4 regions of the Aliidongia dinghuensis genome follow, and region 3 is predicted to be linked to each of the others. Evidence: predicted binding sites of a transcription regulator. Region 3 holds the regulator's gene; each other region holds the start of a gene.
The links. Region 3 encodes LexA, which represses DNA repair genes until DNA is damaged. Its sites were predicted from a motif close to ATGTTCTANTTTGGTTC; they were not measured.

Region 1 (5,099 bases), on a different contig from region 3:
CGGCTCGCTCGGTCTCATGACCTCCGTGCTGCTGGCACCGGACGGCAACACGGTCGAGGCGGAAGCCGCCCACGGCACGGTGACCCGGCATTATCGCCAGCACCAGCAGGGCAAGGAGACCTCGACCAACCCGATCGCCTCGATCTTCGCCTGGACGCGCGGCCTCTACTACCGCGGCAAGTTCGACGGCACGCCGGACGTGCAGCACTTCGCCGAGACGCTCGAGAAGGTCTGCGTCGAGACGGTCGAGTCGGGCCGGATGACCAAGGACCTCGCCATCCTGATCGGCCCGAACGAGCCGTGGCTGTCGACCACCCAGTTCCTGGATGCGCTCGACGAGGGCCTTAAGAAGGCGATGAAGTAAGCTCGTTTCGAGAACGGAACGAAATGGCACGGGCCGGGGAGCGATCCCTGGCCCGTTTGCTTTTCGCAGGCGACCTCTGGCCCGGCTTGACCTGGTCCCATGCGCCGGTATCTCCTCGCCGCCATGAGCTATCGGCGTCATCTCGAAGCCTGCAATCGCTTCGATCCTGAGCGTTTCCTGCCGCTGCTGCTGAGGGGGCGCCGCGTCGGTTTCGTCCGCCGGGACAATGCCCGGCTGCTTGCGGCCTTTCCCCACATTTTCCGCCGGTCGGCGGACGCGGTCGCAATCGCCGACACGATCGAGGGAGCGGACGCCGTGACCCAAGCGTTCGGGGAGGCGACCGACGGGCTGATCCGCGCTGGCATGGTAAACAAGCGGCGCAACGAGATGTTCGCGATCACCGACGGCTGGGGCGGGCCGTTGTTGTTCGAACTCGACCGGGGGATGATCGAGTTCTTCGGCGCCCGCGCCTATGCGGTGCATCTGAATGGCTGGCGGCCAGGGGTCGACGGCCCGGAGTTCTGGATCGCCAAACGCGCCATGAACAAGGCGATGGCGCCAGGCAAGCTCGACAACATGGTCGCCGGCGGTCTTGGAGCCGGCTACACCGCCTGGGAGACGGTGCTGAAGGAAGCCAGGGAAGAGGCCGGCGTGCCCGAGGCCGTGGCGAGCCGCGCCCATGCTGCCGGCGCCATCCGCTACCGGATAGAGCTGCCCGACGGCATGCGTGATGAAGTGCTGTTCGTCTACGACATCGAGGTACCGACGGAGTTCGTGCCGCGCAACGCCGATGGTGAAGTCGAGGATTTCCGGCTGCTGTCGGCACGCGAGTGCCTGCGGCTGGTGCGAGAAACCGACCAGTTCAAGTATGACGTCAATCTGGTGCTGATCGATTTCGGCCTGCGCCATGGACTGATCGTGCCGGAGGCGCCGGACTATCTGGCCCTCGCCGAGGGTCTGCGGGGCAGCTTGGTGCGCGGCGAACGCTAAAGGCGCAACCATGCCGAGCCGAAGGGCGGCTTTCGCAGGAATACGAGAGGTTTCAGCGCTTCGCTCAAACCCATGGCCGCTCGTCGTGGCGGCCGGTCGGGAACAGGGTCAGGTACTGGACCAGCCGCGGCCGGTCGGTGCGGTTCGGGCTGCTGCCGTGCGGCAGGGCGTGGTGCCAGATGATGAGGTCGCCGGCCTTGCCCGGAATCGGCACCGCCGCGGCACGGATCTCATCGTCGAGCTGCCGCGGATCGGCACCAGACGGCAGAGCGGCGATCCAATCGGTGAGCCGGTGCTGGAAGCCCGGCACGCAGGTGAAGGCGCCCTGCTCCGCCATCGTGTCGGTCAGATAGAGGATGCCCTGCAGCCCGAACGGCATGGGCAACGCGATGCTGGTATCCCAATGCAGATGCGGCCCCGGAAATTGCCAGCCCGGCCGTTCCGGCGGATTGAAGCCGGCGCGGTCGGCCGTCGCCCAAAGGTCGTTGGTGCCCCAGAGCTGGGCGAAGGCGGCGCGAATGCGCGGCGCGCGGCGGACGGCACGAAGGGCCGGATGGTGAACGAGGTTCGTCCAGATGCTGTGGCCGTGGTCACGGCCATACCAGCTGGCCGGCCGATCGGGCGCCGCATCGAGCGCCTGCCACAGCGCCGCCTCGACCGCAGCCCGCGTCGGCTCGTCGACCGCGTCGGAAAGCACGACATACCCGTCACGCTCCCAGCCAGCGAGCTGGTCCGCACCCAGCACGGGCGCCGGCATCAGCAGTTCCAGGGCCGGATCCCCTACCCCGCCGGTCATCCGGACGATCGCATCATTGACCCGACGCACCCGGTCCGGATCGAGCGCGCCGCCGTTGGCCTCCAGCACCCAGCGCTCGAACGCCGCGAAATCATGGCCGTCGTTGAGGAAACGCAGGCTTTCGAGCAGGCCGAGATCGAGACCGTAGAGTGCGACCTGGTCGAGCGGATGGTCGGCAGCGCCGTCCCGCTGGCCCAACCGCTCGCGCGCAAGCCGCGACCACAGGCGTTTCAGGTGCATGATGCCGAGGCTGCCCATGTCCTCAGGCGCCGCTAGCGCCGGTATCGCCCGATCGCCGCCCATGCTCGTCCCCTTGGCGTCAGGGCCCGAGTGTCCGAATTCAATCACTAGACGTCAATCGTCGAGCGGCACACGCCCAAAAAGAAACGGCCCGCGCCGGTTTCCCGGTGCGGGCCGCTCGATCCAGTACCAGAGTCGGCTATTCGTCGGTGCCACCGTCCGGCGATGTCACCAGCATCGCGTCGGCGACCAGGCCGGCATTGCCACGGATCGCCCGCTCGATGGCGTCCGCCGTCTCCGGATGGTCCTTCAGATATTGCTTGGCGTTCTCGCGCCCCTGGCCGATGCGCTGGCCGTCGTGGGAAAACCACGAGCCCGACTTCTCGACCACGCCGGCCGAGACGCCGAGATCGATCAGTTCGCCGCGCTTCGACACGCCTTCGCCGTACATGATGTCGAACTCGACGACCTTGAATGGCGGCGCCATCTTGTTCTTCACGACCTTGACGCGGGTCTGGTTGCCGATGACCTGCTCGCGCTCCTTGATGGCGCCGATGCGCCGGATGTCGAGGCGGACCGAGGCATAGAACTTGAGCGCGTTGCCGCCGGTCGTGGTCTCCGGATTGCCGAACATCACGCCGATCTTCATGCGGATCTGGTTGATGAAGATCACCATGCAGCGCGACTTGGAGATCGAGCCGGTGAGCTTGCGCAGCGCCTGGCTCATGAGCCGCGCCTGCACGCCCATGTGGCTGTCGCCCATCTCGCCTTCGAGCTCGGCACGCGGCACGAGGGCGGCGACCGAGTCGACGACCAGCACGTCGATGGCGCCGGAGCGCACGAGCGTGTCGGCGATCTCAAGTGCCTGCTCGCCGGCATCGGGTTGCGAGATCAGCAGGTCGTCGATATTGACGCCGAGCTTGCGGGCGTAACCCGGATCGAGCGCATGTTCCGCGTCGACGAAGGCACAGGTGCCGCCGGTCCGCTGCGCCTCGGCGATGACATGGAGCGCCAGCGTCGTCTTGCCGGAGCTCTCGGGCCCGTAGATCTCGATGATGCGGCCGCGCGGCAGGCCGCCGATGCCGAGCGCGATGTCGAGGCCGAGCGACCCGGTCGAGACCACCTCGATGTCGAGCGCCGCTTCCTTCGACCCGAGCTTCATGATCGAACCCTTGCCGAACGCGCGTTCGATCTGGCCGAGAGCCGATTCCAACGCCTTCTGTTTGTCCATCTCAGCCTTATCCAACAGGCGCAGAACGGTCTGCGACATTGCCCGGTCCCCTTATTCCATAGGCCTCTCGGCGATGCAACGCGCATCACTGTACATGCTTTGTTCCGGAACACAATAGGAACATTTCGCGCGAAACGATCTTTGGAGTGCCTTGCCGGGCGTCACACGAGCAAGCGGTCGACCGCCATTTCGTTCCATTCGAGGCCGAGTCCCGGCCCTTGGGCCGTCACGCAACCGCGCTCAACTGCAAGCGGCCGCTCCAGCAACCGGGATGCCTTGTCGAGATGTTCGAGCCAGAGCGCCGTCGGCGTCACCGCAAGCAGATGGGCGCTCGCCTCGAGGAAGCTGTGACTCGACACCGGCAGCGACGCCGCCTTGGCCAGCGCCGCCGCTTCGAGCCAGCCGGTAACACCACCGATCTTCATGACGTCGAGCATGGCATGGTCCGAAGCGCCGGCGGCGACGGCGTCCGCCGCCGCCCGCGGGAACCACCAGTTTTCCCCGGTCTGCACCGGCACGGGCGAGCCGGCCCGGACGCGCGCGTGGCCCGCCAGATCCTCGGCCGCGACCGGCTCCTCGATCCAGGTCAGGTCGAATTTGGCGAGCGCCGCCGCACGCCGAAGTGCCTCGGTCGGGTCGAGCGACTGGTTATAGTCGACCATGAGGGCGATGCCGGGCCCGATCATGGTGCGGACGGCGGCGATGTCGGCCAGATCGCGCGCGAAGTCGGCGCCGCCGACCTTGATCTTGAGGCCCTGGAAGCCGGCCGCGACCGCGTCTAGGATCACCCGCTCGTCGGCCGCGACATCGATGATGCCGAAACTGGCATAGGCGCGAATCGGCCGCGGCGCGCCGCCGAGCAGGCTTGCGAGCGGCAGGTCGGCGGCGCGCGCCAGGATGTCCCAGAACGCCATGTCGAGCCCGGCGATTGCCATGCCGACTAGCCCCTGCAAGCCCAGCAGCCGGAAGCGCCGCTCGAGCGCGCGCATGCGCAGGGCGGGCGCCACGGCGGCCCCCGTCAATTCCGCGCCGATCTCGCTCACCAGCCGGGCGAGCGGCACCAGGACCGGCCTGGTATAGGCGAAGAGATAGCTGCGCCCGATGACGCCGGCCGTCGTCGCGACATCGATCAGCACCAGCGGCGTCGCCGGGATGTCGCCCGCGGCGGTGCGCACCGGCCGATCGAGCGGCACCATGACCGGCCGTGCCGTGACGCTGCGGATCTCCAGCCTATCGCCCATCACCCTCTCCTTCGCTCGAACCAGAGGATTGAGGCTTAGCCGCACGCGCGTGGCTCGATACACTCACTCGTCGGTATACGAAGAGGATCCCCCATGCGCGGCACGGCGGAGGCGACGCGGCAGCGGCTCCTGGAGGCCGCCTACGACCTGTTCTATGCGGAGGGGTTCGGGCGCGTCGGGATCGACCGGGTCGCCGAGGCGGCGGGCGTCACCAAGCGCACGCTCTATTACCATTTC
Region 2 (5,099 bases), on a different contig from region 3:
TTTCCCAAGTTCCTTAACACGGTTTACTTTACCGTCCCGCCTTAGTCGGATGATTCTGACCTTGCTTGAGCCTCCTTCAATGAGCCCGTCGAGAATATCAGCGCTATGTGTGGCAATGAAGAGTTGAGATTCTTCTCGACGACTTTCCGCAATGTACTTACCGAGAAGGCGTGCCTGTGGGGGATGCAAGAAGGCTTCAGGCTCATCCAGAAACTGGATTGAGTGTGTCCTCGCGGCCAGGACATGGAGAAGAACAGCCGCAAAGCTGCGCATCCCATCGCCTTGATTGTCGAGCAGGACATTCGTGCGCTGTAATTCTTCAATAAATTCGCGAGATAGTTCATCCATGCCTGTCTTGAGGACAGGCTTGGTGCCCACATATAGGGGGAAGCTGCTTCCTCCTGCGCGGAACGGCGTTAAATCCTGCCCGAAAGCGTGACGAAACTTTGCGCTAATGTCGGCGGTGAGGTTCTTGTCCATCAGCAACATATGGATCGGGTGAGTCGGCGGGCTCTGGAACAAAGCGATTGCAGGTGCTGCATCAGAGTCCTTTATCCGGGTTTCCGTCGGCAACCGCCTCGCGAAGAACGGAGCGACGGGACGTCGATCACCTACCTGGTCAAAATAATGAAGATTTCGCTCATTGATGTTGTAGCCGATACCGCCGTAATGGGGACTCTCAGCATTACCAGATTTTTGGGAATTTTGTTCAAGGAAGGCTCGCAAGTCGTCAACAGTGCCGGCCTTTCTCGTGGTGGCAGATGTTATGACCACTCCAGGGCGGGGAAAACCTACCCACGACTCAAGCTCTCGCAGCGTAGCGCTTTTTCCAGCATTGTTAGGGCCCACAAAAACCACGATATCGTCCTGATCGAAGGTGAGAATGGTACCATCGGAAAAGGTGATCGATTCGAAGAACAGGGCTGGACGCACCCGCCGTGTCGATGCATCAAGTTCGGTCACGTTCGAGGCTTCCTGAGTCATGTCTTCTCTTCTTGAGCTACCTGTGGGCTTACGGCTCTATATACTTTATTCGATCATATTTTCTATGGTCGATATCGTCGATGGTTGACGTCACCAGACTTCTTGAACGGTAGATTACTGGCACACCAGTTTCGTGGCCACCTACCAGCATGGGTGCTGAACCACCCGCGGTAACGCCAACCGATATCGGCCTTCGAGATCTGGCCGAATTCCACCTTGTGACCAGATAGGCTCGAAACCAGCCAACGGCGATCGGGCTTTCACCTTAAGGAAGAAGCCCCATCCCCGCGCTGCCAGCGACAGCCGCCAGCACCGTCAGCATGCTGACGATGAGCAGCAGCCAATGCAGCCGGTGCAACAGGGCGAAGGTGCGGTCCGGCTCGCTCAAGGCATGCCGATCGAGCCAGCGGTGGAAGATCAGCGGTTCGCCCACGAACAGCACGAACGCGAAGACCGCCCACAGCAGCACCATCGCGTGCATCCACCAGAAGGCGGCGGTCGTGAACCGGTCCCAGAGATCGAGCCGGTCGAGCATGTAGAGGCCGCTCAAGCCCACCACGAGGATGGCGGCGCGCGCCTGCCAGACGAAGCGGCCTTCGATCGCGTGGAACAGCGCGAACCGTTCAGCCGGGTCCCGGACGCGCCGAACGAGCGGCAGCACCACTGTGGTCACGAAGGCAACGCCGCCGATCCAGAGGACGACGGCGGCGACATGGAGTGCCCGGGCGATCGCGACGTCATCCATGCGGGCGTCAATCCTGCGCGGGCGCGGGCTCGTTGCCTCGCCGATAGCGCTCGCCCGTGCCGAGCAGCACGCCATTATTGACCGCGATGCCGAGTTCCAGGCTCTCGGCGATGCGCCGGGCGCGTTCGATGAAATGCTCCGCCGCCTTGGGCGGGCAAAGCTCGCGCGCCGTCGCCTCGAACAGGGCGAGCCAGCGGTCGAAATGGGCGGCATCGATCGGCAGCGGCGCATGGAGCCGCATCGGCTGGCCGTGATAGTCCCCGCTCATGAGTGCCACCGACGACCAGAAGCGCCGCATCTTTTCGAGATGCGGCGGCCAGCTCGCGATCCGGGCGGCGAAGACGGGGCCGAGGATCGCATCCTCGCGCACCCGCGCATAGAAGCCGTCGACGAGGGCCGCGATCATCGCCTCGTCGATGCCGGTCTCGGCCCGGATGCGCTCCGTCACTTCGGCCCGCCGCTCGACGTGGGATGACACGGGAATCATGGTTCGCCTCTTTAAGATATACGCGATCTATATGTTATAGCGCCTATATGTTATGGTATTGCCGAACTTGCAAGAGCTTTCGGCTGACAGCCTTCGTTCACATTTTGTTCCGGCATGCTATAGTGCCGGCACCATGGCCGAGACCGCCGTCCGCAAGATCATCCATGTCGACATGGACGCGTTCTACGCGTCGGTCGAGCAGCGCGACGACCCGGCGCTCCGCGGCCGGCCGGTCGCGGTCGGCTATGGCGCGAAGCGCGGCGTGGTCGCCGCGGCCAGCTACGAGGCGCGCGCCTTCGGCGTGCATTCGGCCATGCCGTCCACGACCGCGCTGCGCAAGTGTCCGGCCCTGATCTTCGTGCCGCCCCGGTTCGAGGTCTATCGGGCGGTGTCGCGCCAGATCCGCGCGATCTTCGCCGACTATACCGAGCTGATCGAGCCCTTGTCGCTCGACGAGGCCTACCTCGACGTCACCGCCAACCGGCGCGGCCTGCCGACCGCCTCGGCCACGGCGGCCGAGATCCGCGCCCGCATCCTGGAGGCGACCGGCCTCACCGCCTCCGCCGGCATCTCCTACAACAAGTTCCTGGCCAAGCTCGCCTCGGACCAGCGCAAGCCGAACGGCCAGTTCGTGATCCCGCCCGAGCATGGCCCCGGCTTCATCGAGGCGCTGCCGGTCAAGAAGTTCCACGGCGTCGGCCCCGTGACCGCCGAGAAGATGAACCGGCTCGGCATCTTCACGGGCGCCGATCTCCGGCGCCAGTCGCTGAGCTTCCTGCAGGAGAAGTTCGGCAAGTCGGGCCCCTGGTACTATGCGATCTCGCGCGCCGAGGACGGCCGTCCCGTCGTGCCGAACCGGCCGCGCAAATCCTCGGGTTCGGAGACGACCTTCGCCCACGACCTGGTCGAGCCGGCCGAGATCGAGGCCGGCGTGCGTCAGATGGCCGAGGAGGTCTGGGACTGGTGCGAGAAGGCGCAGGACTTCGGGCGCACCGTGACGGTGAAGATCAAATATGCCGACTTCCAGCAGGCGACGCGCAGCCGCACGCTCGCAGCGCCGGTCGCCTCTCACGACGGGCTCATCGCGGTCAGCCTCGAGCTTGTCCGCTCGACGCTGCCCACGCCAAAGGGCATCCGGCTGCTCGGCGTCACGGTCTCGAACTTTGCCGCCTCGAACCTCGATCGGGCCGACGGCGCCGAGACCGATCAGCTCGATCTCGATCTGGGGCGCGCTTGAAGGCGGCATTGCTTGATTGCCGGCGCGCGATCGCCAATTAATACATCCAAGATATAGTTTTCGGCCGATCCTGATGAAACTGAACCTGCAGACGGACTACGCGCTTCGCGTCCTGATCTATGTCGGCGCGAAGGATGAGGCGCTCTCGACCATCCAGGAGATCGCCGATGCCTTCGCGATCTCGAAGGCGCATCTCATGAAGGTGGTGCATCGGCTGGGCAAGGCCGGCTATCTCGACACGATCCGCGGCAAGCACGGCGGCATGCGCTTGAAGCGCCGGCCGGAGACGATCCGGATCGGCGATGTCGTGCGCAGCATCGAGGAGGACCTGGCGGTCATCGGCTGCCTTGGCGAGGAACGGTTCTGCCGGATCCAGGGGCCGTGCGTGCTGACCCACGCGCTCTATGACGCGACGCAGGCGTTCCTGGCCGTGCTCGACGGATACACGCTCACCGACCTGCTGGCGCCGCGCACGGCGCTCAGCTCCCTGCTCGGCATCACGCCCCCCATCATGCCGGGCGACGCCGCAGCAGCTGGTAGAGGATGATCGCGCCGAACGTCGCGGTGCCGATGCCGCCCAGCGAGAAGCCGCCGAGCTTGAGCGCCAGGTCGCCGGCGCCGAGCGTCAGGCCGACGCCGGCCGTGACGAGATTGCGCGCCTCGGCGAAGTCGACGCGGTTCTCGACCCAGATGCGGCCGGCCGTGGCACCGATCAGGCCGAACACGACGATCGAGAGCCCGCCCAGCACAGGCCCCGGGATGGTGAGGATGAGCGCGCCGAATTTCGGCGAGAAACCCAGCACGATCGCGATGGCCGCCGCGACGACGAAGACCAGCGTCGAATAGATCCGCGTCACCGCCATGACGCCGATATTCTCGGCATAGGTCGTCACACCCGTGCCGCCGCCCAAGGCCGCCACCATGGTCGCAATGCCGTCGCCCAGGAACGCCCGGCCGATATAGCCGTCGAGGTTGCGGCCGGTCATGGCGCTGACCGCCTTCAGATGGCCGAGATTTTCCGCGACGAGCACGATCGCGACCGGCGCGATCAGTACCATCGCCTGCCCGTCGAAGCGGGGGGCCGTGAGGTTGGGTGCGCCGAACCAGGCGGCGGCGGCAACGGGCGCGAAATCGATCGGCGGGCCGAAGCCGAGACCGTTCGCCAGCAGCACATAGACGGCGTAGGCCGCAAGCCCGCCCAAGAGGATCGGCAGGCGGCGCCAGTTGCCCCGGGCATGGACCGCGACCATGGCGACCGCGGCCACGGTCAGGAGCCCGATCGCGGTCGCGAAGCCCGAGCCGGAGATGCCCTTGATCGCGATCGGCGCCAGGTTGAGCCCGATGGCACCGACGATCGTGCCGGTCACGACCGGCGGCATGATCGTCTCGATCCAGCGATGGCCCATGAGCGCCACGACAAGGCCGATGGCACCATAGACGAGGCCGCAGGCGAAGATGCCGCCGAGCGCCACGCCGATGTTCGCATTGGGACCGTGGCCGCCATAGCCGGTCGCGGCCAGCACCACAGCGATGAAGGCGAAGCTCGAGCCCAGATAGCTCGGCACCCGTCCGCCCACGACCACGAAGAAGATGAGCGTGCCGATGCCCGAGAACAGGATCGCCGTGTTCGGGTCGAACCCCATCAA
Region 3 (5,099 bases):
TCGCGGTCGCGCCAGGTGCCGTCGTAGCGCACCGGCCGGCCCTCGGCGCGCGCCTTCTCGCGCATCGCCTCCAGCTCCTCGGGCGTGCAGTAGCAGTAATAGGCGGTGCCGGCCGCGAGCATGGCATGCGCCACCTCCGCATGGCGCGGCGCGCGCTTGAACTGCATGACGATGTCGCCGTCGAAGTCGAGGCCGAGCCAGGCGAGCCCGTCGATGATCGCCTTGATGGCGGCCTCGGTCGAGCGCACCCGGTCGGTATCCTCGATGCGCAGCAGGCACTTGCCGCCGTGATGACGCGCGAACAGCCAGTTGAACAGCGCCGTGCGGGCGCCGCCGATATGGAGATAGCCGGTCGGCGAGGGGGCAAAACGGGCGATAACGGTCATCGGTCACTCGGGAACGGAAGGATTGGGTGAAAACCCCATGGGGGCGCGACCATAGCACCGTGCGACGTCAGCACCAGAGGCTCTTGTTCCACCGGGCGCCGCTCCATTGCACCCCTGGCCGCGTGCGCAACCTCTGTATTATGTTTCGGAGGGTTTTGCGTCTTGAGCGCGAGGCGGGCGGATGGTTGATCACGCGGCGGGACGGGACGCGGGCGCCGGGGCTTGGCACCTGCCGGTCCGGCTTGCCCTCGAGCGGCTCGGACGGACGCTGCATCGCGGCTTGATGGCCGAGCGCGAGCGCTGGGTCCTCTGGCTGCCGGTCGCCTTCGCGCTCGGCATCGGCGCCTATTTCGCGCTGGCCGTCGAGCCTTGGGCTGGCCTTGGTCTCGCCTTCGCCGTGCCGCTCGCCGGCGTGAGCCTGTGGGCTCGGCGCAGCGCCCATGCGGCAGCGCCCGCCGTGCTGCTCGCGACCTTGCCGCTCTGCTTCGCGGCGAGCGGCTTCGCCGCCGCCCAGTTCGAGACCTGGCGTGCCACGGCGCCGGTGCTCGACCGCCGGCTCGGGCCGGTCACGGTCGAAGGGCGCGTCGATCTGGTCGAGACGTTGGCCGAGGGTGTGCGTGTGACGCTCGCGGCACCACATCTCGATCGCCTGGCGCCGGAGCGGACGCCGGCGCGGGTGCGCCTGCGCCTCAAGGCCGACGGCCCCGTCCCGGAACCGGGCGACCGGCTGTCCGTCGCGGCGGTGCTGATGCCGCCGCCGGCGCCGGCGCTGCCGGGCGGGTTCGACTTCCAGCGCCAGGCGTTCTTCCAGCGGCTGGGCGGTGTCGGCTTCGCGACCGGCCCCGCCGTGGTGACACCGGCTGAACGCGGCAGCCTCTCCGCCGCGTTGCATGCACTCCGCGACATGATGGCGACACGGATCCACGCCGCTCTGCCCGGGGCGGAGGGCGCGATCGCCGCCGCGATCATCACGGGCGAGCGCGGCGCCATCCCGGCCGCGGTCAACCAGGATTTCCGCGATTCCGGCCTCGCCCATCTGCTGGTCATCGCCGGGCTGCACATGACGCTTGCGACCGGCGCCGCCTTCTTCGCGATCCGGGCCATGCTGGCGCTGGTGCCGCGCGTGGCGCTCGCCTATCCGATCAAGAAATGGGCGGCCGCCGGCGCGCTCGCGGTGGCGACGCTCTATCTGGCGATCTCCGGCGCCGCCGTGCCGACGGAGCGTGCCTTCGTCATGTGCGCGCTCGCCCTGCTCGCGATCCTGATCGACCGGCAGCCGATCGGCATGCGCAGCCTCGCCTGGGCCGCCTTGCTGGTCATGACGCTCGATCCCGTCGCGATCGTCGGCGTCAGCTTCCAGATGTCCTTCGCCGCGGTCCTGGGCCTGATCGCGTTCTACGAAACCTGGGGTAATCGGCTCGGCGGCCTCCGGCGCGATACCGGGCCGATCGGCCAGGGCCTCCTGCATCTGCTCGGCATCGCGCTCACGACGATTGTCGCGACGCTCGGCACGGCGGCCTTCGCGATCTATCATTTCAACCGCTTTGCGCTGTTCTCGGTGCCGGCCAACCTGATCGCCGTGCCGCTCGCCGGCGTCTGGGTCATGCCCTGGGCGCTCGTCTCCTGCCTGTTGATGCCGCTCGGCCTCGAACGGCTCGGACTGGTACCCATGGGCTGGGGGCTGGACCTCATCGAGCGGGTTGCCCATTGGACCGCCGGCCTGCCGAGTGCGGCACTCGACCTGCCGTCGATGCCGGTCTGGGGCCTGCTGTCGATCACGGTCGGGGGCCTATGGCTGGCCCTCTGGACCACGCCCTGGCGTCGCTGGGGCCTGGCGCCGATCCTCATCGGCATCGCCAGCCTCACGACCGCGCGGCCGCCGGACCTGCTGCTGGCCGGCGACGGCGCACTCGTCGCCATCCGTTCAGGTGACGCCTATCTTCTGTCATCGGACCGGGCCGACCGGCTCGCCGCCGAGAACTGGCTCAGGAGTGCCGGCGGCATCGCCGCCGGGCATCTGCCGACGGCCGGAGAGGCGGCGGAGCATGGCGCTATCCGCTGCGACGACGATGGCTGCATCCTTGAGCGGCCCGGCCGGCGGATTGCACTGGTACGCAGCGTCGCGGCACTCGACGAAGAATGCCGCTCGGCCGACCTGGTATTGTCGCTGGTACGGGCGCCGCGCCGCTGCGCTGGCCGGACCCGCGTGATCGATCTCGCCGATCTGCGCCGCTACGGCGCAACCGCGCTCTGGCTCGAGGAGCCGCTGCGGATCGAGAGTGCGAATGCGTCCCGCGGCGACCGGCCGTGGGTACCCCAGCCCAGGACGCCGGGCAGCGTAAGCGCGCCGGCTCAGTAGCGGCGCAACAGCCCGACCAGGCGACCCTGCACCTTGACCCGGTCGGGGCCGAAGATGCGCGTCTCGTAGGCCTTGTTTGCCGGCTCAAGCGCGATCGAAGCGCCCTTGCGGCGGATGCGCTTTAGGGTGACCTCTTCTTCGTCGACCAGAGCGACGACGATCGTGCCGTTGTCCGCCGTGTCGCAGCGCTGGATGATCACCGTGTCACCGTCGAGCACGCCGGCATCGATCATGCTGTCGCCGGCCACCTCGAGCGCGTAATGCTCGGCGCGGCCGGTCAGCATGGCGGCCGGGATGCCGATGGTGTTGCTGGTGTCGCGGAGTGCTGCGATCGGCGTGCCGGCGGCGATCCGGCCGTAGAGCGGCAGTTGCACCGCCTCGGCCTCGACGTCCGGCGGGGTGCCGGGCAGGGCGGTCTTGAAGTCGCCGCGGATCACCGTCGGCGAGAACTTGCCACCGCGATCGGCGGCCTTCTCGACGGTCGCGGTTGGGGCGGCGAAGGCATCCGGCAATTTCAGCACCTCGAGTGCCCGGGCGCGATGCGCGAGGCGCCGGATGAAGCCGCGCTCCTCGAGCCCGCTGATCAGCCGGTGGATGCCCGATTTGGACCGGAGGTTGAGCGCCTCCTTCATCTCCTCGAAGGAGGGCGAGACGCCGCTTTGGGTCAGACGCTCGTTGATGAAGATCAGGAGTTCCTGTTGCTTCTTCGTCAACATTGCGCGGCACCTCATTTGTGGCGTCGCTTCAGGCCAACCGGGGCACTTGGGCGACGATGGAACAAAACCTAAACACTGTTAAATGTTCTAGTTTGGTTCTGGCGTCGGGTCAAGTGTCCAAGCGGTGACATTCCCGCACGTTAGAGTGCGTAAGCACCCTCGCTAAGGCGGATGACGTCCACTGGGGCGCCGGCCGGCACGGCCGGGGCGGCGGGCGGGCGCACGATCAGGCAATCGGCGCCGGCGAGCGCCGACATCATCGAGGAATCCTGCTTCTCGAACGGCATCGCGACCCAGGCGCCATCGGGGCCGCGCACGAGTCGCGCCCGCAAGTAGTCCTGGCGGCCGTCGTTGGCGGCGAGGGCGGCGCCGGCCAGCGCCGGCTCGGGCAGCGGACCGTCGCCCGGCAGGCCTTGCAGCCGCTCGAGCGCGGGCCTGAGGAACAGCATGCCGCAAACGAGCGCCGAGACTGGATTGCCAGGCAGGCCCAGCACGGCAGTCGCGCCCAGACGGCCGAACATCAAGGGCTTGCCCGGCCGCATGGCGATCTTCCAGAAATCGACCGTGAGGCCGATCTCGCCCAGTGCCGACTTGACCAGGTCATGCTCGCCGACCGAGGCGCCGCCGATCGTGACCAGCAGGTCGGCCCCTTCGGCCCCGCGCGCCATGGTCTTGAGCGTGGCGCCGTCGTCGCGTGCGATGCCGAGCTGGATCGGAATGCCGCCCGAGGCCGCGATCAACGCGGCCAAGGCTGCGCCGTTCGAGCTTACGATCTGATTCGGGCCGATCGGGTCGCCAGGCAGCGCCACCTCGTCGCCGGTCGGCAGGATCGCGACTCGCGGCCGGCGGTGCACCATGAGCCAGGGCCGGTTCATCGCGGCGGCGAGGCCGACATCGCGGGCGGACAGGCGCCGGCCGGCCTTGAGCCCGACCTCGCCCTCGACGAAATCGATGCCGGCCTGGCGGACGTGGCGGCCGGGGCCGAACGCGCCGACCGTGTCGTGCACCAGCACGGTGCCGTCGCTGGCCTCGGTATCCTCCTGGATCACAACCGCGTCGGCGCCGTCCGGCAACCGGGCGCCGGTGAAGATGCGCACCGCCTCGCCCGGGCCGAGCGTGCCCTCGTGTCGGCCGCCGGCCGGGACATATCCCACCAGCTTCAGCCGGGTCGGCAGCACCGCGACATCGGCCGCGCGCACGGCATAGCCGTCCATGGCCGAGACGGCGAAGGGCGGCTGGGTCCGTCGGGCGGTCAGATCCTCGGCCAGCACCCGGCCATAGGCGTCGGCGAGCGAGATGAGCTCCGCGCCAAGTGGCGTCAGGCCCTCGCGAATCCGGGCGAGCGCGTCGGCGACTGAGATCATCGTGGCGCCTCCCAGGTGCCCGACTTGCCGCCGGACTTGTGCACCAGGCGGATGTCGCCGATCACCATCGCGCGGTCGACCGCCTTCACCATGTCGTAGATCGTCAGCGCCGCTATCGAGACGGCGGTCAGCGCCTCCATCTCGACGCCGGTCCGGCCCTTGAGCTTGCAGGTCGCCTCGATCTCGACGGCATTCCGCTCCGGCGCCAGGCGGAGCTCGAGCTTGACGGAGGTGAGGGCGAGGGGATGGCAGAGCGGGATCAGGTCCGGCGTGC
Region 4 (5,099 bases), on a different contig from region 3:
CCTCGGGCCGGCCCTCGGCCACGATCCGGCCGCCGCCGGCGCCGCCTTCAGGGCCGAGGTCGATCAGCCAGTCGGCGGTCTTGATGACCTCGAGATTGTGCTCGATCACCAGCACCGTATTGCCCTGGTCGACCAGCGTGTGCAGCACTTCGAGCAGCTTGCGCACGTCCTCGAAATGCAGGCCCGTGGTCGGCTCATCGAGGATATAGAGCGTCTGGCCGGTAGCACGCCGCGACAGTTCCTTGGCGAGCTTGACGCGCTGCGCCTCGCCGCCCGACAGCGTCGTCGCCGACTGGCCGACATGGATATATCCCAGGCCGACCTGCTCGAGCGTGCGGAGCTTGTCGCGAATCGACGGCACCGCCTTGAAGAACTCGGCGCCGTCCTCGACCGTCATGTCGAGCACGTCGGCGATCGACTTGCCCTTGAACGTGACCTCGAGCGTCTCGCGGTTGTAGCGCCGGCCCTTGCAGACGTCGCACTGCACATAGACGTCGGGCAGGAAATGCATCTCGATCTTGATGAGCCCGTCGCCCTGGCACGCCTCGCAGCGGCCGCCCTTGACGTTGAACGAGAAACGGCCGGGTGCGTAGCCGCGTGCCTTCGCCTCGGGCAGGCCTGCGAACCAGTCGCGGATCGGCGTGAAGCAGCCGGTATAGGTCGCCGGGTTCGAGCGCGGCGTGCGGCCGATCGGCGATTGGTCGATGTCGACGATCTTGTCGATCCGCTCGATGCCATCGATCCGCTCGTGCGGCAGCGGCTGCTCGCGCGCGCCGTTCATGCGCTTGGCGAGAGCCTTGTAGAGCGTCTCGATGATGAGCGTCGACTTGCCGCCGCCCGAGACGCCGGTCACGCACGTGAAGGTGCTGAGCGGGATCTTGACCGAGACGTTCTGCAGGTTGTTGCCGCGCGCGCCGACGATTTCGAGCGCCTTCTTCTTGTCGATCCGGCGCCGCTGGGCCGGCACGGGGATCGAGCGCTCGCCCTTGAGGTAGAGCCCGGTCAGGCTCTTCGGATGGGCCATGACCTCTTCGGGCGTGCCGTGCGCGATGATCTCGCCGCCGTGGGCACCCGCCGCCGGCCCCATGTCGATCAGATGATCGGCGGCGCGGATCGCGTCCTCGTCATGCTCGACCACCAGCACCGTGTTGCCGATGTCGCGGAGCCGCCGCAGCGTCGCCAAGAGCCGGTCGTTGTCGCGCTGGTGCAGGCCGATCGACGGCTCGTCCAGCACATAGAGCACGCCGGTCAGGCCCGAGCCGATCTGGGACGCCAAGCGGATGCGCTGGCTCTCGCCGCCGGACAGCGTCGCCGACGCGCGCGCGAGCGTCAGGTACTCGAGGCCGACGTTGTTCAAGAACCCCAGCCGCTCGTTGATCTCCTTCAGGATGCGATAGGAGATCTCGGCATCCTTGGGCGAGAGCGTCTTGGTCAGTTCCGCGAACCAGCGGCCGGCCTCGGCGATCGAGAGGGCCGTCACTTCCGAGACGTGCTTGCCGCCGATCTTGACCGCCAGTGCCTCGGGCTTGAGGCGCGCACCACCGCACGCCTCGCAGGTCTGCTGGTTCTGGAAGCGCGAGAGCTCGTCGCGGATCCAGGCGCTGTCCGTCTCCTTCCAGCGCCGGTCCATGTTGGGGACGATGCCCTCGAACGGCTTCGAGGTCGTGTAGTTGCGCAAGCCGTCGGCATAGGTCAGAGGCACGATCTTGCCATCGGAGCCGAACAGGATGACCCGGCGCGCCTCCTCGGGCAGCTCGGACCAGGGCGTCTTCATGCTGAAGTGATAGTGCTTCGCCAGGCTTTCGAGCGTCTGCGAGTAATATTGCGACGTCGAATTGGCCCAAGGCGCGATGGCGCCGTCGGCCAGCGACTTGCGCTCGTCCGGCACGATCATGTCCGGATCGAAATACATCTTGGCGCCGAGCCCGTCGCAGGCCGGGCAGGCGCCGAATGGGTTGTTGAACGAGAAGAGCCTGGGTTCGATCTCGTCGATGGTGAAGCCCGAAACCGGGCAGGCGAACTTGGCCGAGAAGGTCGTGCGCTCGCCGCCGTCGGCATTCTCGGCAATGAGCAGCCCGTCCGAGAGCTCGAGCGCAGTCTCGATCGAATCGGCGAGCCGGTTGCCGAGCTCGCCCGACACCACGACGCGGTCGACCACGACCTCGATGTCGTGCTTCAGCTTCTTGTTGAGCGCCGGCGCCTCGTCGATGTCATAGAGCGTGCCGTCGATCTTGACGCGCTGGAAGCCGCGCTTCTGCAGATCCTGCAGCTCCTTCTTGTACTCGCCCTTGCGGCCGCGCACGACCGGTGCCAGCAGCAGGAGGCGCGTGCCCTCCGGCATGCCCAAGATCCGGTCGACCATCTGGCTCACCGTCTGGCTCTCGATCGGCAGGCCGGTCGCGGGCGAGTAGGGCACGCCGATGCGGGCGTAGAGCAGGCGCAGATAATCGTAGATCTCGGTGACCGTGCCGACGGTCGAGCGTGGGTTCTTCGACGTCGTCTTCTGCTCGATCGAGATGGCGGGCGACAGGCCCTCGATCGAATCGACGTCCGGCTTCTGCATCAGCTCGAGGAACTGGCGGGCATAGGCCGAGAGGGACTCGACATAGCGGCGCTGGCCTTCGGCATAGATCGTGTCGAACGCCAGCGACGATTTACCAGAGCCCGACAGGCCGGTGATGACCACGAGCTTGTCGCGGGGAATATCGACGTCGACGTTCTTGAGGTTGTGCTCGCGGGCGCCGCGCACGCTGATCTGCTGCATCAGGGGAGTCTTCCGTTGGGGAACGCGCACTATATGGCGCGGCCGGCCAGGAAATCGACTCAAGCCTGCTGCGCGGAATGGGAACAAAACGTGATCAACGTACAGCAGGTGACAACCGCTGCCAATGATCTTTAGCCCCACGGTTAGGTCGCAGGCTTGCGTGCGTGCACTGCACAATGCGATAAGATAGAATGTTTCAAAAATTGGTACCGTGAGAAACCAATGCTTGCCGATTCAGGGGTTGAAAGAGCCGATATCGATCGCGTGCAACGCAGCATGCTGGCGTCGCGTCTGCGGGCGCTGCTTGCCAGCTCGACCGCGTCGACTGCGGACGGCGCTACCCTCGAACGTCTGCTGCGCGAGCGACTCTTCGTGCTGGCCGAGCAAGCGGAGATCGACCCGTTCGGCAACCCGATCCTGCTCATGGCGCTCGAGTTCTCGCGCATGATGGATGGCGGCCAGGCCTCGGCGGGTGCCATCGACCAGCTGATCCAGCGCCTCTCGGTCAAGTCCTTCGCTGACCGGGTCGACCGGCAGGTGCGCTATCTGGGCGACATGGACCCGCAGGGGAACGCGCTCGCCATCGCCGCCGTGGTGCGTGCCGTGGCCGGAACGCCGCTTCTGCCGTTCGAGGCGTTTCGCACGCGCATTGAGCGCGTGGTGCTGGGCATCGTGCTGACCGCACACCCGACCTTCGGCATGCCGGTCGAGCTGGCGCGGGCGCTCATGCGCATGGCGAGCGGGCGAGACGAGGCAGGCGGCCCGCTGGGATCCACTGCCGGTGCCGAGACGCTGCGCGAGGTGATGAATGCCGAGCACCTGCCGCCCCAGGACCTGACGCTCGCGGTCGAGCATGAGTTCTCGGTCGAGGCGCTCGGCCATATCCAGGCGGCGCTCGACCGGGTGAACGAGATCGTGCTCGACGTCGCGGCCGAGCTCTACCCGGAGCGCTGGACCGAGCTGCGTCCGAGCCTGATCACGGCGGCCTCCTGGGTCGGCTACGACCTCGACGGCCGGACCGACATCGCCTGGAGCGATACGTTCGCCAAGCGCCTGGGGGTGAAGCTCGCGCAGTTGAAGCGCCATCGCGCGGCGGCTCAGCGGCTGGCCGCGGTGGAGAAGCCGGTCGCAGCGGCGCTGGCCCCCGCCGTGGAGCAGCTCGACCGGGCGATCGCCATGGTCGAGCGCGAGCAGGCGGTGCTCGCCACCGTCTCGGGCCATCCGGAGCGGGTCGGCGAGCTCTCCCACCTGTTCGTCGAGGGGCGGGACGCGGGCCTGGTGTCGGCAGCACCCCTGCGCGCGGCGGTCGCGGCGGGGCTGGCGGCGAGCGAGGACCGGGTGGTGCGGCGCGACCTCGTGGCGCTCGACGCGAGCCTGATGAGCCACGGGCTGGGGCTCGCCCATACCCATGTGCGCTTGAACGCGACCCAGCTGCACAATGCGATCCGCAAGCAGGTCGGCATGGAAACGGCGCCGAACGATCCGAGCCACCGGCGCAGCTATCACAATGCGATCAACGACCTGCTGGGTGCGGTCGAGCCGGTCAAGGTCAATTTCGCCGATCTGATGGCCGAGCGGGCGACGGCGAAGCGCCTGTTCATGATCGTCCAGCAGATGGTGAAATACGTCGATGCCGACACGCCCGTCCGCTTCCTGATCGCCGAGACCGAGGCCGGCTTCACGCTCCTGACCGCGCTCTATTACGCGCGCCTGTTCGGCGTCGAGGACCAGGTCGAGATCTCGCCGCTCTATGAGACGGCGGAAGCGCTCGAGCGCGGCGACGGCATCATCGAGGAGGCGCTCCGCAGCCCGCACTACAAGGCGTACCTGAAGCGGACTGGGCGGCTCACGGTGCAGTTCGGCTTCTCCGATTCCGGGCGCTACCTCGGCCAGATGGCGGCGACCTTCATGATCGAGCGGCTGCGCCTCCGGCTTGCGACGCTGCTGGCACGCCACGAACTCGGCGACGTCCAGATCGTGCTGTTCAACACGCACGGCGAATCGATCGGCCGCGGCGGCCATCCGTCGAGCCTCGTTGACCGGCTGCGCTATGTCAGCCCGCCGGTGACCCGCGCCAATTTCGCGAACCTCGGCATCGCGGTGAAAGAGGAGGTGAGCTTCCAGGGCGGCGACGGCTTCCTGCCGTTCATGGGCTTCGCCTCGGCGCTGGCCGTGCTGCGCGGCGTGCTCGAGACCATGCTGCTGCCGGACCCGGAGGCGGTCGAAGACCCGATCTATCGCGAGAACGACTACGCGGTCGAGTTCTTCGCCACGATCCAGCAGCTGTTCGAGAGCCTGGTCGAGGACCCGAATTATGCGGTGCTGGTCAGCGCCT

Region 1: recA (recombinase RecA) is a predicted target of LexA. The motif match lies at 3,729-3,745, and genes of this name have one in related genera.
Region 2: dinB (DNA polymerase IV) is a predicted target of LexA. The motif match lies at 2,310-2,326, and genes of this name have one in related genera.
Region 4: uvrA (excinuclease ABC subunit UvrA) is a predicted target of LexA. The motif match lies at 2,846-2,862, and genes of this name have one in related genera.

The regions. Positions count from the first base shown of each region.
Region 1 is NZ_BMJQ01000014.1:192,037-197,135, forward strand. Features, by position in the region: gene IEY58_RS24775 (NADP-dependent isocitrate dehydrogenase) at 1-364, shown strand, start outside; gene IEY58_RS24780 (NUDIX hydrolase) at 464-1,354, shown strand; gene IEY58_RS24785 (phytanoyl-CoA dioxygenase family protein) at 1,419-2,453, opposite strand; gene recA (recombinase RecA) at 2,590-3,660, opposite strand; gene IEY58_RS24795 (enolase C-terminal domain-like protein) at 3,783-4,862, opposite strand; gene IEY58_RS24800 (TetR/AcrR family transcriptional regulator) at 4,956-5,099, shown strand, end outside.
Region 2 is NZ_BMJQ01000009.1:132,063-137,161, forward strand. Features, by position in the region: gene IEY58_RS17840 (ATP-dependent nuclease) at 1-984, opposite strand, end outside; gene IEY58_RS17845 (hypothetical protein) at 1,250-1,729, opposite strand; gene IEY58_RS17850 (group III truncated hemoglobin) at 1,737-2,216, opposite strand; gene dinB (DNA polymerase IV) at 2,350-3,453, shown strand; gene IEY58_RS17860 (RrF2 family transcriptional regulator) at 3,527-4,000, shown strand; gene IEY58_RS17865 (solute carrier family 23 protein) at 3,963-5,099, opposite strand, start outside.
Region 3 is NZ_BMJQ01000017.1:5,085-10,183, reverse strand. Features, by position in the region: gene gltX (glutamate--tRNA ligase) at 1-386, opposite strand, end outside; gene IEY58_RS26755 (ComEC/Rec2 family competence protein) at 568-2,745, shown strand; gene lexA (transcriptional repressor LexA) at 2,739-3,461, opposite strand; gene IEY58_RS26745 (molybdopterin molybdotransferase MoeA) at 3,602-4,825, opposite strand; gene moaC (cyclic pyranopterin monophosphate synthase MoaC) at 4,822-5,099, opposite strand, start outside.
Region 4 is NZ_BMJQ01000008.1:315,106-320,204, forward strand. Features, by position in the region: gene uvrA (excinuclease ABC subunit UvrA) at 1-2,764, opposite strand, end outside; gene IEY58_RS17175 (phosphoenolpyruvate carboxylase) at 3,041-5,099, shown strand, end outside.